3 regions of the Cellulosimicrobium sp. G4 BAM 1002 genome follow, and region 3 is predicted to be linked to each of the others. Evidence: predicted binding sites of a transcription regulator. Region 3 holds the regulator's gene; each other region holds the start of a gene.
The links. Region 3 encodes HrcA, which represses chaperone genes, less so after heat shock. Its sites were predicted from a motif close to TTNGCACTCGNNNNNNNCGAGTGCNAA; they were not measured.
Positions count from the first base shown of each region.

Region 1: the regulator HrcA is predicted to act here: its motif matches at 1,515-1,541, upstream of ACMXGY_RS08080 (Hsp20/alpha crystallin family protein).
Region 2: the regulator HrcA is predicted to act here: its motif matches at 1,469-1,495, upstream of ACMXGY_RS16400 (FmdB family zinc ribbon protein).

Region 1 covers NZ_CP182109.1:1,788,205-1,791,469, forward strand. Annotated here, with positions in the region: gene ACMXGY_RS08070 (class I adenylate-forming enzyme family protein) at 1-544, opposite strand, end outside; gene ACMXGY_RS08075 (biotin transporter BioY) at 564-1,292, opposite strand; gene ACMXGY_RS08080 (Hsp20/alpha crystallin family protein) at 1,636-2,154, shown strand; gene ACMXGY_RS08085 (FHA domain-containing protein) at 2,161-3,078, opposite strand; gene ACMXGY_RS08090 (VWA domain-containing protein) at 3,075-3,265, opposite strand, start outside.
Region 2 covers NZ_CP182109.1:3,680,658-3,683,922, forward strand. Annotated here, with positions in the region: gene ACMXGY_RS16395 (penicillin acylase family protein) at 1-1,274, opposite strand, end outside; gene ACMXGY_RS16400 (FmdB family zinc ribbon protein) at 1,586-1,894, shown strand; gene ACMXGY_RS16405 (SAF domain-containing protein) at 2,045-2,815, shown strand; gene mscL (large conductance mechanosensitive channel protein MscL) at 2,953-3,265, shown strand, end outside.
Region 3 covers NZ_CP182109.1:2,918,569-2,921,833, forward strand. Annotated here, with positions in the region: gene ACMXGY_RS13255 (16S rRNA (uracil(1498)-N(3))-methyltransferase) at 1-373, opposite strand, end outside; gene dnaJ (molecular chaperone DnaJ) at 387-1,511, opposite strand; gene hrcA (heat-inducible transcriptional repressor HrcA) at 1,633-2,649, opposite strand; gene ACMXGY_RS13270 (DUF3097 domain-containing protein) at 2,830-3,265, shown strand, end outside.

The DNA of each region.
Region 1 (3,265 bases), 1.1 Mb from region 3:
ACGACGCGCGCGTGCGCACGACGGCGCGCGGCCTGCCCGTGCTGCCCGAGGAGAAGCCCGCCCACGCGAGATCGTCGGGCCCCGCCACGTGCGCGGCCACGTGCGCAGCGTCCTGGTCCGCCTCGGGACCCGCTCCCCCCTGCGGGGCGGGCCCCGCCGCGCCGGCGGGCGTGCTGTCCGTCGTCCGGACCGGAGCTGACCCCCCGGTCCCGCGCGGCAGCGGCACCTCGACGAACGTGCGGGGAGCGAGCGTGCGCAGCACCTCGGCGCGGTGCGCGCGGGGCCACGCGGGGTCGCACACGAGCGGGGTCGCGCCGAGGTGGTCCGCGGCGAGCACCGCCGTGATCAGGTCCAGCGGGTCCGGCAGCGACACGGCCACCAGGTCGCCGGGCCGCGTGCCCGTCGCCGCCAGGTGCGTCGCTCCGGCGCGCACGTCGGCCGCGAGCGCCGCGTACGTGCGCGACCGCTCGGGTGTGCGCAGAGCGTGGCGGTCGCGCACCGCCGGGTCGGCGGCATGCGTGAGGACCAGGTGGGCGACGGGCACGCGGACACTCTCCCAGGAGTCAGGAGCGGGCGCGCTGGTCGGCCGCGGAACGACCCGACGTGCGCGCGGCCGGATACGCGCGGACCACGCCGACGGTGATCGCCGCCGCCGCGACGGCCTTGAGGGCGTCCCCCGGCAGGAACGCCAGGGAGAGCTGGGCCGTCGTCACGAGCGGCACGCCCGTGACGAGGGACTGCACCGGGACGCCGAACGCGTACACGACCGCGACGCCGCCCAGGAGGCACGCGACGAGCACCCCGAGGAACGTCACCCGGCGCAGCCGGTCGACGAGCCACCCGACGACGGCCGCGCCCGCGAGGAACCCGAACAGGTAGCCGGCCGACGGGCCGACGAACGCGCCGAGCCCGCCCCGGCCGCCCGCGAGGACCGGCAGCCCGGCCGCCGCCAGGGCGAGGAACGTCGCGACGGCGAGCGTGCCGCGCCACGCGCCGAGGATCGCCCCGGCGAGCATGACCCCGAGCGTCTGGAGCGTGATCGGGACCGCGTTGCCGAACAACGCGATCGACCCGGGCATCCCCAGCGCGGCGACGAGCGCGGCGAACGTCGCGATCCGTGCGGCGTCCGCGGCGTCGAGCGCGAACCGGGCCCGGGGGGCCGCGGCGCCGTCGAGGGCAGCGGGCACGGGGTGGGCGGGGGAGGCGGGCACGGGGTGGGCGGGGGAGGCGGGCACGGGGTGGGCGGGGGAGGCGGGCACCGTGTGGGCGGGCGAGGGTGCGGCGTCGGACATGGCGGCTCCAGTGCTCGGGCAGGTGCCTCCGGCGTACGCGGAGGTACCTCCACTCTCCCGGCGGTGTGAGGCAGCCGCCGACCATGGCGAGGACCACGGGCGCGCCCCTCCGTGCACGGTTCGCACAAGCCGTTGGAGGGTTCCTCCAGCCGGGGCTGCGCGTAGCGCCGATTCGTGGGTGGAACCCCACAACGGGGGCGTCGGCACGTCGGACGACTGGCCTTGGCACTCGACGGTGGAGAGTGCTAAAACAGTGGTGTAGCCGCCCCGCGAGGCGCCTGCTTCGCGGGAGCACCGACCGGCCCCGGACGGTCCGGGGCCGACCGACGAGGAGGTGAGAGGTGTGGCTGCGATGATCGACCCGTTCACGAGCACCTTCGACGCGATGGACCGTCTGGTCGGGCAGCTCGCGTCCGGCGCGCGGGCGAGTGCCGCGTCGGCGGCGTCGAGCTGGATGCCGATCGATCTGTTCCGCGCGGGGGACCACTACGTCCTCACGATGGACCTTCCCGGCGTGGACCCGGGCACGATCGACGTCTCCGTCGAGGACCGCACGCTGACCATCCGCGCCGAGCGCAGCGCGCGGACCGACCCCGACGTCCAGTGGCTCGCGCGTGAGCGTCCGTCCGGCACGTACGCGCGGCAGCTCACGGTGGGCCGCGGCCTGGCGCTCGACAGCATCTCGGCGTCCTACGAGGACGGGGTCCTGTCCCTGACCGTCCCGGTGGCCGAGGAGGCCCGGCCCCGCCGGATCGAGGTCGCGCACCGCGCGGGCGGCGCCGCGACCCAGATCACGGCGGAGCCAGCCCACGACGAGGAGCGGAGCCCGTCCGACGCCGAGCGCCGCACGGTCGAGGGCTGAGCCCGCTCAGACCTCGCCGGGCAGGGCCTTGCGGATGACGAGGCGTGTCCACGCCCCGAGGTAGATCCGGTCCCCGTCAGCCAGCTCACGCCGCTGGCCGGCGGGGATCGGGTCCGTGGGAACGGCTTCGCCGGCCGGGCTCACGTACGTCCCGTTCGACGACTGCAGATCCTCGACCCACCAGCGCTGACCGTCGGTGCTGAGCTGGCAGTGCCGGCGCGACACGCCGGTGTCGGCGCCGCAGTCGACCTGCGGGTGGATGCCTCGCGACACCGACGGACGCCCCACGAGCACGCTGCGCTCACGCAGGACCACCAGGCCGGGCAGGCCCGCCGAGGGCATCGGGTCCTCCGGCTGCTGCGCGGTGTACCAGTCGGGGTCGATCCAGATCTCCACGACCCACTGGTCCGGCCCCGGGACGGGCGGCGTCGGGAGCCCGGTGCCCGACGGCGCGGCCGCGTCCGGTCCGGTCGTCGCGCCGGGATCGCTCTCTGCGGAGGCGGTCGCCGACGCGGGAAGCGGCGGTGGGGTGGCGGCAGAGGGAGCCGACGTCGCGGGCGCGGGCGGCGGGATGGCCGCCGAGCCGGGCGCCGGGTCCGAGGCCGGGGCACCCGCGGGTGCCGGGGCAGGGCGCGAGGGCGGGTCGAGCGAGAGCGCGGACGGCGGCTCGACCGGCTCGGGCAGCGCGCCCGTCGTGAAGTCGTACCCGCAGTTCTCGCAGAACAGAGCGCCGCCCGGCGCCGGGAAGTCGCAGTTCGGGCACGTCGTGGGGGCGGCCTGTGCGGCCGCCGCGCCCGGGGACGGGGTCGAGCCGCTCGCCGGCGACGCGGCCGCCGGTGAGGCGGCCCCCATCGGCTCGCCGCACACGTCGCAGTAGTCCGTGGACTGCGAGGGGTGCCCGTTGGGGCAGACGACGGCGCTCACCGACGGACCCGCGTGGTCTTCGTCGACGCGGTGTCGAGCGCCATCTCGTCGAGGGTCGACGCGTTGCGCTTGAGCCGCACGGTCCCGTGCTCCTCGTCGTCGATCTCGACGACCTTGCGCAGCCGGGACGTCGCCTCGTCGTTGCCGGTCTGCTGCGCGAGCTGGACCGCGCGACCGAGCTTGACGG
Region 2 (3,265 bases), 760 kb from region 3:
GCGACGGCGTACTCGCCGAGGCGTGTGTCGAGTGCGGGCGTGCCGACGGCCGCCTCGAGCTGCGGGATCGCGGCCGAGACGATCGGGCCGTGCACGGTCGAGCGGATCTCGAGGTCGACGTCGTCGCCGCCCGCGACGCGCAGCGTCTCCGTGCGGGTCTCGAGCGGCACCCACTCGTCGCCGCGCAGGTAGGTGTCGTCGCGCACGCGCTCGACGAAGAAGTCGGTGACGTCCGCGCCCATGTTCGTGAGGCCCCACGCGAGGTCGGCGTTGTGACCGATCACGACGCCCGGGAACCCGGCGAACGAGAAGCCCGCGACGTCGAACCCGCACTGTGGCCCGACGTCGTTGCAGTGCAGGCCGACCTGCGCCCAGATCCCCGGAGCGCCGAGCGCGAGGTGCGGGTCGTTCGCGAGGATCGGCAGGCCGCTCGCCGTGTGCTCGCCCGAGACGACCCAGGAGTTCGACCCCGTGCCCTCGCCCCGACCGATCAGCACGGGCACGGCGTCGAGCGCACGGTCGGCGGACTCGAGGGCCGCCTGCAGGTGGTCGGACCCGTAGTCCTCCTGCGCCTGGGGGCCGAGCTCGAGCGCGACCTGCTGGGGGTTCTCGAGCTCGCCGGGCTGCAGGATCGGCGCGTTGACGTCGCTCGGGTAGGCCGGGAACAGCTCCGCGACCCGGGCCGTGTCCTGCATGGTGCCGTAGGCGAGCGCACGGTCCAGCTCGTCGTCGTAGTTGCCGCGCAGGTCCCACGCCATCGCCTTGAGCCAGGCGAGCGAGTCGATCGGGTCCCACGGCTCGGGGTCCGCGACGTCGACCTGCAGTCCGAGCACGGTGTACTCGAGCGCGATCTCGCTCGGGCTGCGGTTCTCGAGGTAGGCGTTGACGCCCTCCGCGTACGCCTGGAGGTAGGCCTTCGTCTCGGGGGAGACGATCTCCCACTCCCGCTCGGCCACCTCGCGCCAGCCGAACGTGCGCGTGACCGTGTCGGCCGCGATCGCGTCCGGGTTGTCGCCGACCAGCTCGGCCATCCGGCCGGAGGTGACGTGCCGGCGGTAGTCCATCTCGAAGAAGCGGTCCTGCGCCTGGACGTAGCCCTGGGCCCGGAAGAGGTCCTCGGGCGTGCCCGCGTAGATTTGCGGGACGCCCTGCGCGTCGCGGAGCACCGTGACCTCGCCCTGCAGGCCCGTGAGCTCGATCTCACCCGACGCCTGCGGCAGCGGCCGGCGGACCGTGACGACGACGAAGGCCGCCCCGGCGACGAGCGCCAGCACGACCAGCACGGCGACCGCGATCAGGACGCGGCGGCGCGTCGACCGGCGGCGCCGGGGCGGCGGAGCTCCGGTGTCGGCAGGGCTCGCGGGAGCAGCGCCGGGAGGGGCATCACCGGCAGGGGCCTCGGCGGGTTCGTGCACAGACACGGATGCGAGACTACCCCGGCCCGTGTCGCGCACCGGCCCGCGTATGATTGGCACTCGGAAGTTTCGAGTGCCAGGCGGTGTTGAGTCGGTCGGACCGCCGAGCCCGACCCGAGCCCGACCCGCCGCAGGCCGCTCAGCGGCCGTCTCGTGAACGAGGAGAACCCGTGCCCACCTACGCGTACACGTGCACCGCCTGCGGTCACGCCTTCGACATCCACCAGTCGTTCAGCGACGACGCCCTGACCGTCTGCCCCGAGTGCTCCGGGCGACTGCGCAAGGTGTTCTCGTCGGTCGGTGTGACGTTCAAGGGCTCCGGGTTCTACCGCACCGACTCCCGTTCGGGCGGCACGTCGTCCAGCACGCCCGCCGCCAAGCCGGCTGCCGCGTCCGGCTCGTCGACCAGCTCGTCGAGCGGCTCGTCGGGTTCGAGCTCCTCGAGCTCCTCGACGAGCACCTCCGCCGCCTCCTCCTGACCGGCGGGTCGCCTTCGGCGTGACGCCGCCGTCCAGGCCGGTCCACAGGCCACCGACCGCGGCTGCTGACGTCATCTGCCGCACGCGCCGTCCACAGGCGGTGGCTGCGACCGGCTGCGGCGCACCTGCTCGCCGCTACGGTCGGCGACCATGGCTCCCTGGTCGTCCCGCGCCCGTGCGTCGTCCGACGCCGTCCCTCGTCCGACGAGGTCCGCGTTCGCCCGTCGTGCGCGTGCGCTGTGGTGGCGCGGGCGTCTCGTCGTGGCTGCGCTGTGCTGCGGTGTCGCCGCGTCGCTGATCGTGTCGGCGGCGCGGCCTGCTCCGCCTCCGACGACGCCGGTCGTGGTCGTCGCACGCGCGGTCGCCGCGGGCGCGACCCTCACGGCTCAGGACCTTCGGGTGGACCAGGTACCGGTGTCGCTCGCGCCGGAGGGCGCGTCCGCGCGGCCCGACGACGTCGCCGGGCGCCGCGCCTCGGTGGCCCTCGCGCCCGGCACCCTCGTCCAGGGCTCGCTCGTCGCCGCGGGAGACCTCGCGGCCGCCGCGCCCGACGGGACGGTCGTCGCACCCGTCCGCCTCGATCCGGGCGTCGCTGCACTTCTGGGTGCAGGAGACCGCGTGGACCTGCTCGTCGCCTCGGACGGCGTCACGAGCGGCGCCGGCCCGGTCGGTGCGGCCGGCGCGGTCGACCCGGCAGCGGGCCCGACACCCGACCCGGGGACGAGTCCCGCGCACGACCCCTACCTGGCGCGCGGCGCCGTCGTCGTGCCGAGCCCCGAGCCCACGGACGACGGCGGGCTGCTCGGGTCCGGCGGGTCCGGGACCGACACGGTCACGCTCGTCGCCGTCCGTCCCGAGGAGGCCGTCCGGCTCGCCTCGGTCACGGGCTGGGCCACGGTGACCGCCGTGCTCGTCCCGTGACGCAGCCCGTGCCGGTCACCCGTCTCCGACTCGCCGGGCGACCCCGTTGCCCCACCACGCCGACGTTGGAAGGATCGCCCCTGCACAGTCGTGGCACCGCAGCCACGCGGGACCACCGACGTGAAAGGGATCCATCCATGCAGAGCGTGCTCAACGGGTTCAAGGAGTTCGTGCTCCGAGGCAACGCGATCGACCTGGCGGTCGGCGTCGTCATCGGCGCCGCGTTCTCGGCCGTCGTCACCGCCGTCGTCGACGGCTTGATCAACCCGCTCGTCGCAGCGATCTTCGGCAAGCCCGACCTCACCGACGTCGGCAACTTCACCATCAACGATGCAGACTTCAGTCTCGGTCTCATCCTCGACGCACTCTTCAAGTTCCTGTGCGTCGCGATCGCGCTGTACTTCTTCATCGTCCTGCCGATGAACCACCTCGCCGCGCGCCGCAAGCGCG
Region 3 (3,265 bases):
GCTCCCCCCGCCAGACCACGACCGACCGCTCGGCCTGCCACGGGACGACGACGTCGACCCCGATCTCCGTCGCCGCCTCGATCGCCATCTCGTCGCGGTCGCCCTTGGCGAGCGCCTGGACGAGCGTGACGACGACGCCGGGCGCGGGCTCGCGGTCGACCTCCTGGACGAGCAGCGTCACCCGGCCCGCCTCGGTGTCCTCGACCACGCAGCGCAGGCGCAGCCCGTCGCCGTCGACCACGTCGACGCGCTCACCGCGTGCCTTGCGCTGCACGACGCCCGCGTGGCGGCCCTCGGCGCCGTCGAGCACGTAGCGGTCGCCGGGGACGACCGTGTCCACGCCGCTCTCGGCGAGAAAGACGGGTGCGCTCACGCCCGGGCCCCGCTCAGCGCCCGGAGAGCTTGTCGCGCAGGCGGGAGAACACGCCCGGGTGCGCGGCGGACAGGCGCGGCTCCGGCCGCTCCTCGCCGCGCAGCGCCGCGAGCGAGCGCAGGAGCTGCTCCTGCTCCTCGTCCAGCTCTCTCGGCACCAGGACCTCGATGTGCACGTTGAGGTCGCCGCGGCCGTTGCCGTGCAGGTGCCCGACACCGAGGTTCTTCAGCGTGACGATCTGCCCCGGCTGCGTGCCCGGACGCAGGTCGATCTCCTGGGCGCCGTCGAGCGTCTCGAGCTCGAGCACGGTGCCGAGCGCGGCAGCCGTCATCGGCACCTGGAGGGTGCAGTGCAGGTCGTCGCCGCGGCGGACGAACGTGTCGTGGTTGCGCTCGCGGATCTCGACGTACAGGTCGCCCGCCGGGCCACCTGCAGGCCCGACCTCGCCCTGCGACGTGAGCTTGATGCGCGTGCCCGTGTCGACGCCGGCCGGGACGTTGACGGTGATCGAGCGCCGGCTGCGCACCCGGCCCTCGCCGGAGCACTCCGCGCACGGCTCGGGGATGACGGTGCCGAACCCCTGGCACGCGGCGCACGGGGCGCTCGTCATGACCTGGCCGAGGAACGAGCGCGCCACGCGCTGGACCGTGCCGCGGCCGTGGCACACGTCGCACGTGCGCGGCGACGTGCCGGGGCGACAGCACGTGCCGCCGCACGTCCCGCACACCACGGCCGTGTCGACCTGGAGCTCGCGCTGGGCGCCGAACGTCGCCTCCGCGAGGTCGATGTCGAGGCGCACGAGCGCGTCCTGGCCACGGCGGGCGCGCGGGATCGGACCCTGCTGCGCCTGGCCACCGCCGAAGAACGTCTCGAAGATGTCCTGGAAGCCGAACCCGCCGCCCATCGGGCCGCCGGCCCCGCCTCCGGGCGCGCTCGGGTCGAAGCCGAGGTCGTACTGCTGGCGCTTCTCCGGGTTCGACAGCACCTCGTAGGCGCGCGCGACGTCCTTGAAGCGGTCGCCCGCCTCCTCGCCCGCGACGTCCGGGTGCAGCTCGCGCGCGAGCTTGCGGTACGCCTTCTTGATCTGGTCCTGGCTGGCGTCACGCGTCAGGCCGAGGATCTCGTAGTAGTCGCTCACACGTCACTCTCTGCTGGTGCCGGTCGTGGGCCGGCGGGCCGGCCGGGGTCGGGGATGCTCGGGCGAAGCTCGGGAGCAGGGTCGCGGGCGGCGGGCCGCACCGGTCCGCAGCCGGGGCGGCTCACGTGCCGAGCACCCGCGACATGTAGCGCGCGACCGCCCGTACGGCCGCGATCGTGCCCGGATAGTCCATGCGCGTGGGGCCGATCGAGCCGACCAGCGCGACCGTGTCCCCGTCGCTACCGTATCCGGTCGTCACGACGGAGGTCTCCGAGAGGCCCTCGAGCTGGGTCTCGTGGCCGATCCGCACGCTGACGCCGGACTCCGCCGCCATCTCCGTGAGGAGGCCCAGGAGGACGACCTGCTCCTCGAGCGCCTCGAGGACGGGGCGCAGGGCGTGCTCGAACCGCATGCCCGCGCGCGCGAGGTTGGCCGTCCCGGCGAGGACGATCCGCTCCTCGCTCTCCTCCGCGAGCGTCTGCGCGACGAGGTCGCCGACGGCCTCGACGAGCGGGGCGTCGTCGGGGTGGAAGCCGTCGCGCACCGCCGCGAACCCCGACGTCAGGTCGGCGAGCCGCTTGCCCGCCGCCGCCGCGTTGAGGCGCGCGCGCACCTCGGCGAGCGTGCCCTCGTCGGGCACCGCGGCGACCTCCAAGGTGCGCTGCTCGACCCGCCCGGTGTCGGTGATGATCACGACGAGCAGGCGCGCGTCGCCCACGGGCACGAGCTCGAGGTGACGCAGGCCCGAGCGCCGCAGCGACGGGTACTGCACGACCGCGACCTGGCCGGTGATCTGGGCGAGGAGGCGGCCGGCGCGGGCGATGACGTCGTCGAGGTCCACGCCCTCGGACAGGAACGTCTCGATCGCGCGCTTCTCCGGCGCCGACAGCGGCTTGACGCCCGACAGCCGGTCGACGAACAGCCGGTAGCCCTTGTCCGTCGGCACGCGGCCGGCGGACGTGTGCGGCTGGGCGATGTACCCCGCGTCCTCGAGCGCCGCCATGTCGTTGCGGATCGTCGCGGGCGAGACCCCGAGCTCGTGGCGCTCGGTGAGGATGCGCGAACCCACGGGCTCCCGCGTGAGGACGTAGTCCTCGACGATGGCCCGCAGCACCTCCAGACGGCGCTCCTCGCTCACGTCCACCTCCCGTGCACCGCTCCGCACCGCCGGGCAGGCGGGCTGGTCTCGGCACTCTCGACCTTCGAGTGCCAATCCTACGCGTCCGCGACGACTCGTCCTCGGCCCTCCGCTCGTCGCGAACGCGTACCCGCGTGTCGCGCGCCGGTCCGCGCCGCGCGACGAACCTAGGGTGTCGGGGTGTCCTTCGACCGCTACGGCTCCGACGTCCTCGGCGGCACGCCCGCCCCCGCCCACCACCGGCAGCGACCGGTCTCCCGTCCGCAGCCCGCCGAGCGCGGGCTCGTCGTGGAGGACGTGCAGACCGGGTGGGTCGGCGCCGTCGTGCGGGTCGAGAAGTCCGGCGGCATGCACGTCGTCGTGCTCGAGGACCGCGCGGGCCGCACACGCACGTTCCCCCTCGGCCCCGGCTTCTGGGTCGACGGCGCCCCGGTCGAGCTCACCGCCCCCGTCACCTCCCGCCCCCCCGCTCCCCCGTCGCGCACCGCGTCCGGCTCGCGCGCCGTCGTCGGGCAGCGGGCACGCGTCGCGCGCGGCAGCCGCATCTGGGTCGAGGGCAAGCACGACGCCGAGCTGGTGGAGAAGGTCTGGGGCGACGACCTGCGTGTCGAGGGCG